3 regions of the Kocuria sp. SM24M-10 genome follow, and region 2 is predicted to be linked to each of the others. Evidence: riboswitches for the same ligand, from Rfam matches in the RefSeq annotation. Region 2 holds a riboswitch; each other region holds the start of a gene.
What was found. A riboswitch is a leader RNA that binds a small molecule or an ion and turns the genes downstream of it on or off. The one in region 2 is predicted to bind cyclic di-AMP.

Region 1: it holds a riboswitch for cyclic di-AMP, as region 2 does, so the genes downstream of both, ABL57_RS03420 (C40 family peptidase) here and ABL57_RS18060 (C40 family peptidase) in region 2, are expected to answer to the same signal.
Region 3: it holds a riboswitch for cyclic di-AMP, as region 2 does, so the genes downstream of both, ABL57_RS22660 (C40 family peptidase) here and ABL57_RS18060 (C40 family peptidase) in region 2, are expected to answer to the same signal.

What each region holds. Positions count from the first base shown of each region.
Region 1 is NZ_LDNX01000030.1:4,404-9,813, reverse strand. Features, by position in the region: gene serC (phosphoserine transaminase) at 1-280, opposite strand, end outside; gene ABL57_RS03425 (metal-dependent transcriptional regulator) at 485-1,174, shown strand; cyclic di-AMP (ydaO/yuaA leader) riboswitch at 1,537-1,726, shown strand; gene ABL57_RS03420 (C40 family peptidase) at 1,732-2,421, shown strand; gene ABL57_RS03415 (C40 family peptidase) at 2,725-3,666, shown strand; gene ABL57_RS03410 (hypothetical protein) at 3,833-4,099, shown strand; partial or broken gene ABL57_RS22620 (NUDIX domain-containing protein) at 4,017-4,448, opposite strand; partial or broken gene ABL57_RS22615 (DUF4031 domain-containing protein) at 4,524-5,399, opposite strand.
Region 2 is NZ_LDNX01000148.1:30,813-36,222, forward strand. Features, by position in the region: gene ABL57_RS18050 (response regulator transcription factor) at 1-140, opposite strand, end outside; gene ctaD (cytochrome c oxidase subunit I) at 628-2,340, opposite strand; cyclic di-AMP (ydaO/yuaA leader) riboswitch at 2,732-2,924, shown strand; gene ABL57_RS18060 (C40 family peptidase) at 2,930-3,580, shown strand; gene ABL57_RS18065 (helix-turn-helix transcriptional regulator) at 4,015-4,383, shown strand; gene ABL57_RS18070 (cation diffusion facilitator family transporter) at 4,380-5,186, shown strand; gene ABL57_RS18075 (thioredoxin domain-containing protein) at 5,256-5,410, shown strand, end outside.
Region 3 is NZ_LDNX01000072.1:8,332-13,741, forward strand. Features, by position in the region: gene ABL57_RS08670 (cell wall metabolism sensor histidine kinase WalK) at 1-985, opposite strand, end outside; gene ABL57_RS08675 (response regulator transcription factor) at 1,051-1,770, opposite strand; gene ABL57_RS08680 (DUF305 domain-containing protein) at 2,334-3,035, opposite strand; gene ABL57_RS22660 (C40 family peptidase) at 3,354-4,016, opposite strand; cyclic di-AMP (ydaO/yuaA leader) riboswitch at 4,022-4,212, opposite strand; gene ABL57_RS08690 (four-helix bundle copper-binding protein) at 4,813-5,223, shown strand.

The DNA.
Region 1 (5,410 bases), on a different contig from region 2:
AGACGGCGGCGTCCCAGAAGGCGGTGGCCCCGCCGAGGCCGAGCAGGACCTCGTGGCCCTCGGGCAGACGGAGGAACTGCGCCAGGCCCTCGCACACCGAGCCCACGAGCCGCCGGACCGGGGCCTGCCGGTGGGAGGTCCCGAGCAGCCCGGCCCCGGCCCGGGCGACGGCCTCGACCTGCTCCGGGCGGACCTTGGAGGGCCCGGCGCCGAACCGGCCGTCGGCCGGGAGCAGGTGCGGGGGGATGGTGACGTGTGCGGACAACGGGTGCTCCCTCATGACGGACGTGCGGCGGGCGGCGGGCGCGGCGGTGGTGCAGGGGCGTGCACGGCCGGGCCCCGGCCCATTCTGCCCCACCCGGACCCGGGCCCCGCCGCGGCCCGGTCCCCTCCGCGGCAGGGGACCGCGGACTAAGCTCGTGCGGGAAGACCGGACCGGGCGGGATCCCCGGGGACGGACGGCCGGACGAAGGATGACTGAGGCATGAGCGATCTGATCGACACCACGGAGATGTACCTGCGGACCGTGCTCGAGCTCGAGGAGGAGGGCATCACGCCCATGCGGGCGCGCATCGTCGAGCGCCTCGACCACTCCGGGCCCACCGTCTCGCAGACGGTGTCCCGGATGGAGCGCGACGGACTGCTGACGGTGGGGGCCGACCGCTCCCTGGTGCTCACCGAGCTGGGCCGCGAACGCGCGGTGCAGGTGATGCGCAAGCACCGTCTGGCGGAGCGGCTGCTGGCCGACGTCATCGGACTGGACCTGGCCCAGGTCCACGACGAGGCGTGCCGCTGGGAGCACGTGATGAGCGAGCAGGTCGAACGGCGGCTGGTGGACCTGCTGCACAGCCCCCGATACTCCCCGTACGGCACGCCGATCCCGGGCCTGGCCGCACTGGGCGTCGAGGACAGCCCCTCGGCGGCGGGGCACCCCTCCCTGCTGGAGGCCGCCCGCGCGGATCCGGAGGCGACGCACACCGTGGCGCTGCTGCCGGAGGTGGTGCAGGCCGACGCCGCGCTGCTGGGCGTGCTGAGCGACGTCGGCGTGCTCACCGGGGCCGTCGTTCGGGCCCGCGTGGAGGGCCAGCGGGTGCGGATCGAGGTCGCCGAGACCGGCCGGTCCGCGGAGATCGACCTGCGCACGGCCGGGGCCATCCGGGTCCTCGCCGTCTGAGCGCCCGTCGGGTCGTGCCCGGCCCGGGGGCAGGTCACGGGACAGGTCACGAGACAGGTCACGGGGCCCTGCGCGAGACCCGGCCACCCTTGTGGGGACGTTCACAAGGCACTTTCGGCCAGTTCGGCCGGACCGTGCCCCGCCGGCGGCGAATGCCCTGGTGAGCCGCGGGTTCAGGGGTGCCCGGACCCTCGCTCCACCGTGCGCGGCCGGATCGCACTGATAGTCCGGAACGACATAATCCACAGGTTTTCGTCCGGTCCGAGATGCAATTCCGTGATCGGCCGTGATCAAAACGTGACACTTCCGTAACCGGTCATGTATTGTTCAACCCGTGCTGATCACTGGTCGGATCGGCATCCTCGTGCACATCGCCGAATTCTGCCGGTGCCCGGGGCCCATGCACAGAAACTGCTTGGCAGAAGCGGGGGAACCATTTCCGGTCCCGGTGATCCGGGGCCTTGGGGTTAAGTCGCCGGAGCGCATGCGCTCCGCGGCCGGGTGTCTCCCACCCGAATCCGACAGCTCACCTCGTAGGCAAAGGGAGGAACACACCCATGGCTATTTTCAAGCAGAACACCGCCCGCCACCGCGCCGAGACCACCTCGAACGCCGTGCGCAACACCACGATCGCCGCCGCCGCCGGCGCCGCGATCGTCGGCTCCATCGCCCCGGCCCAGGCCTACGCCGAGATACCCGCGGCCTCCGGTGCCGCCTACTCGGCCCCGGCTCCGGCCGCCGCCTCGCTGGCCTCCTACACCTACCAGGCCCCGGCCCCCGCCGCCTACCAGGCCCCCGTCGCCGCGCAGCCCGCCGCCCCGGCCTACCAGGCCCCGGCCCCCGCCGCGCAGCCGGCGGTCTCCACCGCGAGCGTGACCCCGCAGGCCAACGCCACGACCGAGATCACCGCGGCCGCCGGCGGCATCGTGGGCACCGCCCAGCAGGGCATCGGCTCCGGCTACGTCTACGGCGGCACCGCCTTCGGCGCCTGGGACTGCTCCGGCTTCACCCAGTGGGTCTTCGCCCAGAACGGCATCGACCTGCCCCGCACCACCTGGGCCCAGTTCGCCGCCGGCACCCCCGTGTCCAACCCGCAGCCCGGCGACCTCGTCTCCCAGAACGGTGGCGGCCACGTGGGCATCTACATCGGCGGCGGCAAGATGATCTCGGCGCTGAACCCCTCGCAGGGCACGCAGATCCACTCCGTCAACGCCATGCAGCTCGACGGCTACTACCGGATCGGCTGATCCGGCTCGTCTCCCGCGGAGACCCCAGGGTCCCCGCGGGAGGCACCCGGTCCCTCCCGGACCACCCGGACCCGCACTCCCGGGTCCCCCCCCCCCGCACATCCGTCCTCCCCGACGCCGTGCGCCCCGTCCGCCTTCGGACGCCCTCCTCCGTTCCCCCCGCCGTGCGCGGCCCTCCGCATCCGGACGGCCGCGCTGCCGGAGATCGATCACCCCGCGCGCCTGCGCGCGGGGTGATCCGTGCTGTCACCGCAGTCTCCCGGCAGGTTCGCCCGGCCCTCCAGAAAGCCTGCTGAAACCCCCATGACTCGTGACCTGAACTCCTCGACCGGCGTCGCCTCCCTCCTGACCGGCCGGGCCCGCACCGTGGCCGCCGTCGCCGCCCTCTCCGGCCTGGCGCTGGCCACCACCGTCTCCGCGCACGAGGCCCCGGCCCAGGAGGCCGCCGCCGACGCCCCGCTGTCCGCCGTGGCCGCGGCGACCCCGTCCGCCGCCCCCACCGTCTCCCTCGCGCCGGTCGCCCACGTGACGAAGGCCCAGGACGAGTCCGAGAAGAAGCAGGCCGAGAAGAACGAGAAGAAGGCGGCCGAGAAGAAGGCGGAGCCCGAGGCCCGCGAGACCGTCCAGCGGCCGGCAGCGACGCCGGCGGCGCAGCCGGTCGTCGCCCCGGCCCCGCAGCCGGCCGCCCCCGCCGTGCAGGCCGCCCCTGTCGTGGCCCCCGTGGCGCAGCCGGCGTCGAAGGCCGTGGCCGCCCCGAAGCCCGTGGCCGCCCCGAAGCCCGCCCCGGCCCCGCAGCCGGCCGCCCCCGCCGTGCAGGCCGCCCCGCAGCCGGCCGTGAAGCAGGCCCCTGCGCCGAAGCCGGCCGTCCAGGCGGCCCCGGCGGCCGAGCGCACCGTCGCCCCGCAGAGCTCCGCCTCCGGCAAGGGCGCCACCATCTCCTCGGCCGCTCTGGGCCAGCTCGGCGTCGGCCAGGACTGCACGGCCCTGGTCACCAACGCCCTGCGCGCCGCCGGCATCAACCACCACGGCTGGCCGGCCTCCTATCTGAGCCTCGGCACGCAGGTCTCCGCCGGCCAGGCCAAGCCCGGCGACCTCGTCTACTACGCCGACGGCGGCATGGGCTCGGCCCACATCGGCGTCTACATCGGCGGCGGCAAGGCCGTGCACGGCGGCTGGAACGGCGGCACCACGGTCATCGACAGCGTCAACGTGGGCTCCGGCCCGATCTACGTCCGCGTGCGCTGACCGCACGCGAGGACATCGGTTCGGGTGCGCGGATCCTGGTCGGCCAGACAGGTTCCGCGCACCCGCTGCTCGTCCGGCGGCCGCCCGCCCACCGTGCCCGGTGCGCGCCGCCGACCGGTCCGGCCACTGCCCGGCCCGCGTCGCCCGGCGCCGATAGACTGGGCCCATGGCCACCGACCTCAGCCGCAACGCCCGCACCAGCCTGGACCGTGAGTACGCCTACATGGCCTACGGCATGATCGGCGGCGCCGTGCCCGGGATCGTGGTCGGCCTCGTGGTGGCCGCGTTCGTCGGCCACGCCGCCATGTGGCTGTCCGTCTTCGGCGGTGTCGGCATCGTGCTGGGCCTGGTCACCGGGCTCCTGCTCCACCGGCGGCACCGCGCCGCGGGCGAGCTGGACGATCCGCAGGGGGGCCCAGCAGCGCGGGAATGACGTGCTCCCGGAGCAGCGGCGCCAGATCGGCCGGCAGCGCGGCGGGCGAGACGTCGTCCAGCGGCTGCCACCGCAGCTCCTCGATCTCCGCGCGGGCCTCCGGGCGCCCGGTGAGGGGCGCGGTGAAGACCGTGGAGCGCACCCACGTGGCGGTCTCGTTCGCGGCGGGGGCCTCGAACTCTCCCAGCAGGCGGAGCTGCCCCGGGCGCAGCGCCAGTCCCACCTCCTCGGCCGTCTCCCGCACGGCCGCCTCGGCGGGGGACTCGCCCGGGTCGAGCTTGCCGCCCACCAGCATGAACCGGTCCGTGCCCCGCTTGCGCACCGTGAGCAGGGCGCCGTCGTCGTCGCGCAGGCACACCGCCGTGATCGTGAGGACCTCCACGTCGGCGGGGGCGCCCCGGCCCGCGGCAGTGCGCAGCTGCCGGATCTCGGCCTCCAGGTTGCGGGCGGCGCGGGCTCCCCAGCGCCGCTGCGCAGCCGGCGTGCGGTAGAGCGGCTGCCGGTGCCAGAGTCCTTCGAGCACCCGCAGCCGCCCGGCGGCGAAGTCGGTGTCGGGCACTCGCGCGTACTCCCGGCGCACGGCGGCGGTGTAGGCCGCGTACGCGGCGGGCGAGGACCCCAGCACGGCGAGGTCCGCGTCCAGCAGGAGCGCCCCGGGGAGGTCCTCGGCCGCGGCCGCGTGGTCGAGGGTGAGCAGGACGAGGCGCTGGACCTCGGCGACCACGTCCGGGGCGAGACCGGCCGCGGTCAGGCGCTCCCCGGCCAGTTCGGCGGAGTCCCGCTCGTCCTGCCCGGGCCGGCCGGCGTAGACGGCGTCGTGGAACCACGCGCCCAGCAGGAGGGCGTCGTGCTGCTCCCGGTCCAGCCCGGCTCCGGCGGCCAGCTCGTCGAGGGCCTCGAGGACCGCCAGCAGGTGCGAGCGGCCGTGGTAGTGCCGGTGGGGCTCCCCCCACCGTTCGACGAGCTCCGCCCCGAGCCGCGGCAGACCGGGGAACCGGCCGTCCCAGCGCCGGCCCAGCACCCGGCCGATCCGCTCCGGGCGGGCCCGGGCGGGCACGCGAAGACCGCTGCGCAGGAGCACCCGTGTGAGCTCACGGCCCTCGACCGGCCGCGCGCCCGCGGCCACCGCCCGGTCGTAGAGGCTGCCCCGCACGTCGTAGTGGTCCCGGTCGAACGCGCGCCGGGGCACGCCCAGCCGGTACGCGAAGGCGTGCAGCTCCTCGTAGGAGGAGTCGGAGACCATGTGGGAGAAGTGCGTCCCGTGGGCGGGCCACAGCGGAGGATCGATGTAGACGGGCATGCGACCGATCC
Region 2 (5,410 bases):
CGCACCGCGGCCACCGCCTGGTTGCCGTCATGGCGCACCGCGACCTGAAGGCCGGCCTTACGCAGATACTCCACGACCAGTTCCGCCAGGTCGACCTCGTCGTCGACCACCAGGACACGTCCGGGAGAGGGAATGGACATGACGCCTCCGTGGGTTCGTGGGGGTTGGGACGATTTCCCTGAAATGGAGTCTCCGATCGTGGTTCAGATGACGGATCCTTCACGAGGTTCACCCTTCCTCATTGCGCATCCAATCGTCTGCAGGTCCAGGTTGGCGACCGCTGTCATGGAAGATCTCGAGGTTCCCGGCGCCCCGATCATGGCGACCCACCAGGAGACGGGCGCTTGAGCCCCTTCGCGGGGCTCCTCGTGGCAACCACACGGCTCAGGTCTCCCTGCCCAGATTGGGGCTGGTTTTCCCGCGCCGTGGCCCTGCTCCTGCACATCTGGAGGCAGCCTTCGACGGGGTCCGTGGTGGCCTACGGGTGTCGGAGCGCAATGCACTGGTAGGTGGACACAAGGGCGCGTCCAACTGTGGAAGGCAGGGACATGCCCCCGGCCAGGGCAAAGTGTTGCTGGTGGAGTGTGTCGTGCAGACCACTTGCGTGGAGCGAGCGGGGGACTGGTGTCAGCTTTCTCGGGTGGCGATGGCGGCGTCGTCGACCGGGGACTGCTGCGGGGACTCCGCCGCCAGCTCCGGGTGGTGCAGGTCCAGGGCGGGACGCTCGGAGCGGATCCGCGGCAGCGAGGTGAAGTTGTGCCGCGGCGGCGGACACGACGTCGCCCACTCCAGCGATCCGCCGAACCCCCAGGGGTCGTCCACCTCGACCTTCGTGCCGTGGCGCCAGGTCGTGTACACGTTCCAGAAGAACGGGATCATCGACACGCCCAACAACATCGCCCCGATGGTGGAGATCTGGTTCATCCAGGTGAAGTCGTCCTCCGGCAGGTAGTCCGCGTAGCGGCGCGGCATCCCCGAGACCCCCAGCCAGTGCTGGATCAGGAAGGTCATGTGGAAGCCCAGGAACAGCAGCCAGAAGTGGATCTTGCCGATCCGCTCGTTGAGCATCTTGCCGGTGAACTTCGGCCACCAGAAGTAGAACCCGGCGAACATGCCGAAGACCACGGTGCCGAAGAGCACGTAGTGGAAGTGGGCGACCACGAAATAGGAGTCGTTGAGATGGAAGTCCAGTGGCGGGGACGCGAGGATCACCCCGGTCAGACCACCGAAGAGGAACGTGAACATGAAGCCCAGCACCCACAGCATCGGGGTCTCGAAGGTGATCGAGCCCTGCCACATGGTGCCGATCCAGTTGAAGAACTTCACCCCGGTGGGAACGGCGATCATCATGGTCATGAACGCGAAGAAGCTCAAGAACACCGTACCGGTGACGTACATGTGGTGAGCCCACACCGTCACCGACAGCGCGGCGATGGCGATCGTGGCGAACACCAAGCCCTTGTAGCCGAACAGCGGCTTGCGGGAGAACACCGGGATGATCTCGGAGACGATGCCGAAGAACGGCAGGGCGAGGATGTAGACCTCGGGGTGGCCGAAGAACCAGAACAGGTTTTGCCACAGCACCGGCCCACCGTTGGCGGGGTCGAAAATATTGCCACCGAGGGTGCGGTCCATGCCCAGCGCGAACAGCGCGGCAGTGAGTGGGGGGAAAGCCATGATCACCAGCAGCGAGGTGATGAGCACGTTCCAGGTGAACAGGCCCATCCGCCACACGGTCATGCCCGGGGCGCGCATCGCGATGATCGTGGTGATGAAGTTGACCGCGCCCATGATCGTGCCGAAACCGGACAGGATGAGCCCGAACACCCACAGGTCACCCCCCACGCCCGGGGTGAAGGACGCGTTGGACAGCGGTGCGTAGGCGTACCAGCCGAAGGAGGCCGCGCCCTGCGGGGTGAGAAAGCCGGCGGTGGCGATCAGGGACCCGAACAGGAAGAACCAGAACGCCAGGGCGTTCAGCCGCGGGAAGGCGACGTCGGGGGCCCCGATCTGCAGCGGGACGATGACGTTGGCGAAGCCGACGAACAGCGGGGTGCCGAACATCAGCAGCATGATCGTGCCGTGCATGGTGAACAGCTGGTTGTACTGCTCCTTGGTCTCCAGGATCTGCATACCTGGGGCGAACAGCTCGGCACGGATCAGCAGCGCCATCACACCGGCGATGCAGAAGAAGCCGAAGGAGGAGATCAGGTACATGTACCCGATCGTCTTGTGGTCGGTGGACGTGAGCCAGTTGACGACCATCCGTCCCTTGGACCGCGGCACGACCACCGGTGCAACCGCGGGACGTTCCTCGGCGGTGTACTCGTAGATAGCCATGCGACCTCCTCAGGCCTCCCGTACTTCGAACCTCGGTCACCGTAGCGCACCCAGCGGGGACCCACCGGTGTGAATCTTCCACTGAAATTCCCAGGAATCTCCCCAAATGCTCACCCCTGAACATGAGAGACCAGGCATCATTCCCCGGCACCACAGGACAATTCAGTCCGCGCGGCCGTGGGCCCACCGCCGCGTCCCGTCCCACCTCATCTTCTTTACCGTCGTCTCTTCACGGGAAGATGCCAGATAAGTATCTGCTGAGCATCAGGACTTCATCGAATATTGATTATCTCTATACGTGATCTATACACTCCCGAATCGGATTGTGATTGTTCCGTAATAGACCTGTTATTGTGCACGGTGTGCCGGTTGCTGATCCGCTCGGCATCCCCGTGGCACATCGCCGAGTTCTGCCGGTGCCCGGGGTTCCTGAAGAGAAATCGCTTGGCAGAAGCGGGGAAACCATTTCCGGTCCCGGTGTGCCGGGGCCTTGGGGTTAAGTCGTTCAGAGCGCGTGCGTCCTGAACGGCCGGGTGTCTCCCACCCGAACCCGACAGCTCACCTCGTAGGCAAAGGGAGGAACCCACCCATGTCGCTTTTCAAGCAGAACACTGCCCGCCACCGCGCCGGGACCACCTCGCGCGCCGGGCGCACCACCGCCATCGCCGCCGCTGCTGGTGTGGCCGTGATGGGCTCCATCGCCCCGGCCCAGGCCTACGCCGAGATCCCCGCCGCCTCCGGGTCCTCCTATGCGGCTCCGGCCGCAGGGATGGCCAATCTGGCCTCTTACACCACCCAGGCCCCGGTCACCGCGCAGCCCGCCGACCAGGCCCCGGCCCCGCAGCAGGGCGCCGCCACCTCGAGCGTGAGCCCGCAGTCCACCGCCATCACCGAGATCGCCCCGGCCGCCGGCGGCATCGTGGGCACGGCCATGCAGGGCGTGGGCACCGGCTACGTCTGGGGCGGGACCTCTTTCGGGGCCTGGGACTGCTCCGGGTTCACCGGGTGGGTCTACGCCCAGAACGGCATTGACCTGCCCCGCACCAGTTTCCAGCAGATCGCCGCCGCCACCCCGACTTCCACCCCGCAGCCTGGGGACCTGGTGTCTCAGAACGGTGGCAACCACATCGGCATCTACATCGGTGGCGGCAAGATGGTCTCGGCGCTGAACCCGACCCAGGGCACCTTCGTCCACTCCGTCAACGCCATGCCCCTCGACGGGTACTACACCTACCGCTGAGCCGGACTCGCTGCTGCGGTGGCGGCCGGTCGTTGCCGGACCATCCATCGAGTGTGGAGTGCCCCGACAGGATCCTCGCCGGTGAACCTTCGGGGCACTCCGCGCCTGGATGCAGTCTTGAACAGTCGCGACGATCCTGCCGCCCTGCGCTCGGCAGGGAATCTGTGCGCGGATGTCGACCTTGCTGTACGGCCCCGGAAAGTACGCATGGCCTTGCCTCACCTCCCGCTGGATACGGGCAGCACTCTTCCCGCCCGGCAGGGGCATTGGAGCGACGGCCGCCCGGGGTGCGGTGATGGCTCGGGGGACGGGGATGTCGCAGTGGCGGACGGCACCCCCGTCCGCTCTCACCGTAAGAATGCAAGCTGGACATTGCCCGATCATCCAGGGGAGCCCCATCTCATTTGATACAGCTTCTACTGTACGGTTAGTGCATGAGGATCTTGTCCCCGGTCGAGGTGATGTCTCGCTTCGGCAAAGCACTGGCCGATCCCACCCGGGCCGCGGTGCTGCTGCAGCTGCAGCAGGGCCCGGCGGTGCCTTCGGAACTGGCGGACCGGATCGGGGTGAGCCGTCAGACCCTGTCCAACCATCTGGCCTGTTTGCGTGACTGCGGGCTGGTCGTGGGCGTGCCGGCCGGGCGCAACGTGCGCTATGAACTCTCGGACCCGAAGCTGACCCACGCGCTGGAAGATCTGCTGGGCACCATCCTCACCGTCGAGTCGGTGTGCCAATGCAGGACGCCCGAGTGCGCCGCTGCGGACCGCACCGATGACGCCACCACCCAGGAGATCCCGGCATGAGCGCGGAGCACCACCACGCCCACGCCACCATCGGGCGGCGGGGCAAGCTGGCGGTGGTCTTCGCCATCACCGCCACGATCATGGTCGCCGAGATCATCGGCGCGGTGATCTCGGGCAGCCTAGCGCTGCTGGCCGATGCCGGACACATGCTCACTGACTCGGCCGGACTGCTGATCGCCTTCACCGCTGCGACCTTGGCTCTGCGACCGGCCACGGAGAAACACACCTGGGGTTACCAGCGCGCTGAGATCGTCGCCGCGGCCGCCCAAGCGTCCGTGCTGCTGGCCGTGGGCGGATTCATCGCCGTCGAAGGGGTGCGCCGGCTGTTGGAGCCACCGGAGGTCGAGTCCACGGCCATGCTCTGGTTCGGAGTGATCGGCCTGGTCGGCAACGTCATCGGCCTGGCCATCCTCGCCTCCGGGCGGGGGGAGAACCTGAACATGAAGGCCGCGTTTCTGGAGGTGGCCAACGACGCCCTGGGCTCGGTGGCGGTGATCGTCTCCGCGATCGTCATCGCCACCACCGGGTGGACCCGGGCGGATGCGATCGTGTCCTTGTTGATTGCCGCCCTGATCGTGCCCCGGGCTCTGATCCTGCTGCGCGACACCATTGAGGTCCTGATGGAAACCACCCCGAAGGGCCTGGACCTCGAGCAGGTCCGCACCCGCCTGGAAGCCCTGCCGCACGTGGTGGGTGTGCACGACCTGCACGCCTCAAGGATCGACTCCGACACCCCGGTGCTCTCGGCCCACGTCACCGTTCACGACGGCTGCCTGAGTGCTGAGCACACCGGGGTGGTGTGAGACCCTCCACCCCTGACCCCCTCCCATCCCTGGTACACCCTGCTGCCCGAGACTGAACGGAAACCCCCTGTGAGCACTACCGCCAGCACGCCCACCCCACAGCAGAAGCCCTCGAAGGCCAAGATCATCGTGTGGGTCCTCCTGGCTGCCGTCGTGGCGGCCGTGGCCATCCCGATCCTCATCGCCCGGGCCAATTCCACCCCGGCGGTGCCCGACGACGCGGG
Region 3 (5,410 bases), on a different contig from region 2:
CGACCAGGGATTTGCTGATGGCCAGTCCCAGGCCTGAGCCCACGCGGTGGGCCTCCCGGCCGGTGTTGGCGCGGTAGAAGCGCTCGAACACGTGCGGGAGGTGCTCGGAGCCGATGCCTTCCCCGGTGTCGGTGACGGTGACAGTGACCGCCTCCGGGGTGTGGTCGGTGCGCACGGTGACGGCCCCGCCGGATGGGGTGTGGCGTAAGGCGTTCTCCAGCAAGTTGCCCAACACTTGTCCCATCCGCTCCTGATCGACCAGCACCGGTGTGACCTCCATGCCGGTGCTGATGGAGGTCACCGAGATGTTCTGAGCGGCGGCGTCCTGTTGGACGGCCGCGGCCGCCTGGGCTGCCAGCCGGCCCGGGTCCTGGAGGGTCAGCTGCAGATGGGTCATGCCTTCCTCGGCGGCGGTGAGCTGGCGGATGTCGCGGGCCAGTCGCTCCAGCCGGGCGATCTGGGCGTACAAGATGCCCGTGGTTCGTGCATCCCACTCGACCACTCCGTCCTCGATGCCCTCTAGATGTCCTTTGAGACTGGCCAGGGGGGTGCGCATCTCATGAGCCAGATCGGCCAGCATCTGGCGCCGGGTGGTGTCCACGGCGTCGAGCCTGGCCGCCATGTCGTTGAAAGACCCAGCCAGGGAGTCGAACTCCGCGCCCAGGCTGGTGGAGGTGACACGCACGTCGTAGTTGCCGGCAGCCACCTCCTGGGCGGCGGTGCTGAAGGAGACCAGGGACCGCCCGATCGTGCGGTAGAGGTAGAAGGTGAGCATCCCGGCGATGTAGAGCGCCGGGAGCCCCCCGATGGTCAGGGCGGTGAGGCTCACCGAGCGGAAGGCGTCCTCCAGGTGCACCAGTCCGGTGGCCTCATCGGCGTGGCCGGCCTCGATGAGCTCGTGATAGAACATGTTCGGCCCGACCAGCACCGCGGTGATCACCACGATGATCAGCCCGATGGCCAGCACTGCGGTCTGGGCTAGCATCAATCGCACCGTCAATGGGCTCCAGGACAAAGACCAGGCCCGGGTCCGGTCGGAGACGGCGGCGCTCATCGCCCGGTGCCCATCCGGTAGCCGATCCCGCGGATCGTGTGGATGAATGTCGGCCTGGTGGCTACGTCGCCGAGCTTCTTGCGGATCCGTCCGATGTGCACATCCACCAGGTGCTCGTCCCCGGTCCAGTGCGTGTCCCAGACCATCTCCACCAGCTGCCGGCGCGAGAGCACCAGTTGGGGGCGGGCAGCCAGGCACAGGAGCAGGTCGAACTCGATCCTCGTCAACGCCACCGGTTCCCCGCCCAGGTGCACCTGGCGGGAGTCCCCGTCCACCACCAGGTCCCCGATCACCAGCCCCTGGTCCTGGCCCGCCGGCTCCGGGACGGGTGCGGACTGGGTGCGCACCCGGCGCAGCATGGCCTGCACCCGGGCCACGAGTTCGCGCGGGCTGAACGGCTTGGTCACGTAGTCGTCGGCTCCCATCGACAGGCCCACGATCTTGTCGACCTCATCATCCCGGGCGGTGAGCATCAGGACGTGGCAGTCCGAGAAGGTCCGCACCTGACGGCACACCTCGATCCCGTCGATCCCCGGCAGCCCGAGGTCGAGCACCAGCACGTCCGGGGCGAAGTTCCGTACCGCGGCCACCGCCTCCGTGCCGTCGTGGCGCATCACGACCTCCAGCCCGGCCTTGCGCAGATAGTCCGCGATCAGCTGCGCGAGGTCGACCTCGTCGTCGACCACCAGCACACGTCCGGTGAGCGGATCCGTCATCTGTCCTCCCGGTACTGATCGCTGTGACATGAACACTGTGCTGCGAGCCCCAGCGTCCCAGGGCGACCGTGTCTGAGGCCTCGGAAACGAAACAGGGGGGTGGACTCGTCGTGGCCGGGCTCACCGGTGAACCGGTGGTCGCTGTGGCTAACGATCCCCTGCACCGGGCCGATGAGAGGGATATCGGACACTGAGAAGATCGCGTGTCGCCCCTCCACGAGCCCGGACAGACGCAACACGGCCGGGATCCGGCCACCACCACCGGGCGAGGGGACTCCGGTGGTCTCGGCCATCTCGGTGACGGTGCGCGCGCTGGAGGAACAGGACCCCAGGCGAGGGGGAGGGGGGCCGTGTCCTGAGGCAAGAGGGCGCGGTGCTGCCAAACCTACGGTTGGTCGGTGACCGTTCGGGGTGCTGCTGACTGCGCGAAGGGTGCGCGCCCATCGGGTGCCGCGTCGGGGATCACCGCACTGGACTGGACTGGCTGGAACGGGTCGACGGGGACCATGACATCCCGGTGTCGGCCCGTTCCAGTCGATGACGGCCCAGCTCGTGGTCCTGGATCAGGCCGCGAACCACTCCTCCAACCAGCCCTGCATGAGCTCGATCTCCGCCTGCTGGTCCTCGATCATCTTCTCCGCCATGGCTCGCAACTCGGGGTCGGTGCCCATCTGCAGCTCCATCTCGGCCATCTCGAGAGCCATCTGGTGGTGGGCGATCATCTCTTCGAGGAAGGCCTTGTCGAACTCATCCCCGGACCGTTTCGCCAGCTCTTCGAGGCTCATGCCGTCCATGCCGTCCATGCCGTCCATCTCGCCCATCATGGCGCCCTGCATGTCGGCATTCATGCTCTGGCCATGGCCGCCATGGCCATGGCCGTGGACGTGGTGCCCGTGGCCGTGGTGGTGGCCGTGTCCATGGTGGTGGTGTCCCGGGGTGTTCTCGGCGGCCAGCCGCTGGGCCGCTGCTTCCAGTTGCTGGATCTCCTCGGTCTGGGCCTCGATAATCTTCTCCGCCAGGTCACGGATTTCGGGACGCTCGGACTTCTGCAGGGCCAGCTCGGCCATGTCGGTGGCACCTTGGTGGTGGGGGACCATCATCACGGCGAAGTGGCGGTCGTGGTTCATGTGCCGCTCAGCGCCCGTCTGTGCGGAGGCGGAGGCAGGCTGGTGCGTCGGGGACGCGACCGCCGCGGTCGCCCCGGCACCGCTGAGGGCCAGCGCCAGGGCCGTCCCGGCGGCCAGGTGCTTGAACGTCGACGTCATGACGAATCTCTCTTTCGCAGCAGCCCGTACTGGACCTGCACATCGTGGTGTTTGCTCTGTTCAGCCTCGGGTCGAGGCGGACCGATCCATCCACGGTAGCCCCGCCGCAGCTGGCTTCGCCGGGCTGGGAGGGCTGGGCGGTAGATCTTCACTGAACCTTCAAGAGCGGGCCCATCAGGCGGCCAGATCGGGGTGTTCCCCGGCGGTGGATGGGTGCAGGCATCTCCGGTTCTGACCGACCGATCCTGGATGCTGATCAGGTGGGGGGCACACCCGCCGCCCGCCACGAGCGGCATTCGTGGCGGACGGAGGGTTGGCTCAGCGGAAGGTGACGTAGCCGACCGTCGGCATGGCATTCACGCTGTGCACGAAGGTGCCCTGGGTGGGATTCAGCGCGGAGATCATCTTGCCGCCACCAAGGTAGATCCCGATGTGGGCCCCGCCGTTCTGGACGACGAGGTCGCCAGGCTGCGGGTCGGTGGTCAGGGTGCCGGCCGCCCACTGCTGCTGGCTAGTGCGGGGGAGGTCGATGCCCTGCTGGGCGTAGACCCACTGGGTGAAGCCGGAGCAGTCCCAGGCGCCGAAGTCCGTGCCGCCCCAGACGTAACCGGTGCCGGCTCCCTGCATCGCTGTGCCCACGATCCCGGAGGCGCCGGTAATTTCGGTGATGTCCGCCGATTGGGTGGACACCGCCACGGCCGATGTAGCCTGCTCGGGCGCGGCCGGGGCCTGGGAAGAGGCGGTGGAGACGGTCTGCGGGGCGGCCGCGGGCTGGGAGGCCGCCGAGGTGTAAGTCGTCAGTGCGGACGCGGGGGTCGCGTAGGCGGGGGCGGTCTCTGCGGGGACCTCGGCGTAGGCCTGGGCCGGGGCGATGGAGCCGATGAGCACCGCACCGGCGGTGGCAGCGATCGTGGTGTTGCGCACGGCGTGAGAGGTGGTCTCGGCACGGTGGCGGGCAGCGTGGCGCTTGAAAACAGTCATGGGTGAGTTCCTCCCTTTGCCTACGAGGTGAGCTGTCGGATGCGGGTGGGAGACACCCGGCCGGCAGAGCGCACGCGCTCTGCCGGCTTAACCCCAAGGCCCCGGATCACCGGGACCGAAAATGGTTCCCCCGCTTCTGCCAAGCGATATCTCTTCAGGAACCTCGAGCACCGGCAGAATTCGGCGATGTGCACGAGGGCGCCGACCGGATCAGTCATCGGCACACAGTGGACAGTAGCCCATCCATAACGAAAGTGTCACGTTTAGGTCACGGCCTGGATTCTCTCCTCAGTCGGGAGCGGGAAGCTGTGATTCCGGCCTCGGAAAAATACGCCCCGAGGAAGTGAAACCGTCACGCAGCAGGACCCGTCGCGTAGCTCACACCGGTCTTTCAAAGCGCTCTGACTAGGACACATGGCATGGTGGCGCGCGTTTCGCTGGACGCAGCCGACAGCGACAGGGCTCTGCAACCATGCGCAGTCTTCAGCGCGGGCCGGGCCAGCACCAAGATTGTTGGGGAGGATTTTCAAGGTGGCTCACAGTTTGGGAGGGCTTCGGAAGTGCCCTTCCGAGGCCTTAGGGCAGGGTTTCTTCATGAAATCTCCATATTCAGCCCGCTGCACCGATGTAGAGGCCAGGTAGTGAGGCGGGATCGCGGATTCTTGAGGCGTTGATCTTCATCAAATCTTCAAGCTTTCGGGTCGCGTCACACAGAATCGGCAGTTTACTGTCGATGACATGGCGGGCTGGCTCCGGCCGGTTCGTCTCCTCGACCGAACCGACGAAGGAGCAAGCCATGACCCATCACGTGAGCGCGATGCTGGAGACCTACCCGAAGGACCTCGGGGGAGTGGACCAGGGCAAGCTGGCGGCCTGTATCGAGGCCTGCTTCGAGTGCGCCCAGACCTGCACCGCTTGTGCCGATGCCTGCCTGTCCGAGGACATGGTCGCCGAGCTGACCAAGTGCATCCGCACCAATCTCGACTGCGCGGACCTGTGCGAGGCCACCGGGCGGGTGCTCTCCCGGCACACCGGCTACGACGCGAACATCACCTTGGACGCGATCCGGGTCTGCCAGATGGCGTGCAAGGCGTGTGCTGATGAGTGCGAGCAGCACGCGGACATGCACGAGCACTGCCGGATCTGTGCTGAGGCCTGCCGTCGCTGCGAGGCCGCCTGTGCGGCACTGGTCGCCTCCCTGGGCTGAGCCCAGACTCGCGCTGACCCACGGACGCCGATGACCGGCCTCCGTCGGTGAAAGAGGAGCCTGATGGGCTGATCGGGCGTGCCCGGATGCGGGTTCCCTCTTCCCCCCGCCCCTTGTTCAGTACAGCTCTGCCCGCGCGGTTTGTTCACGCGCAGGGTACGGGGCTGATGACCGAGCCGGCACCTCG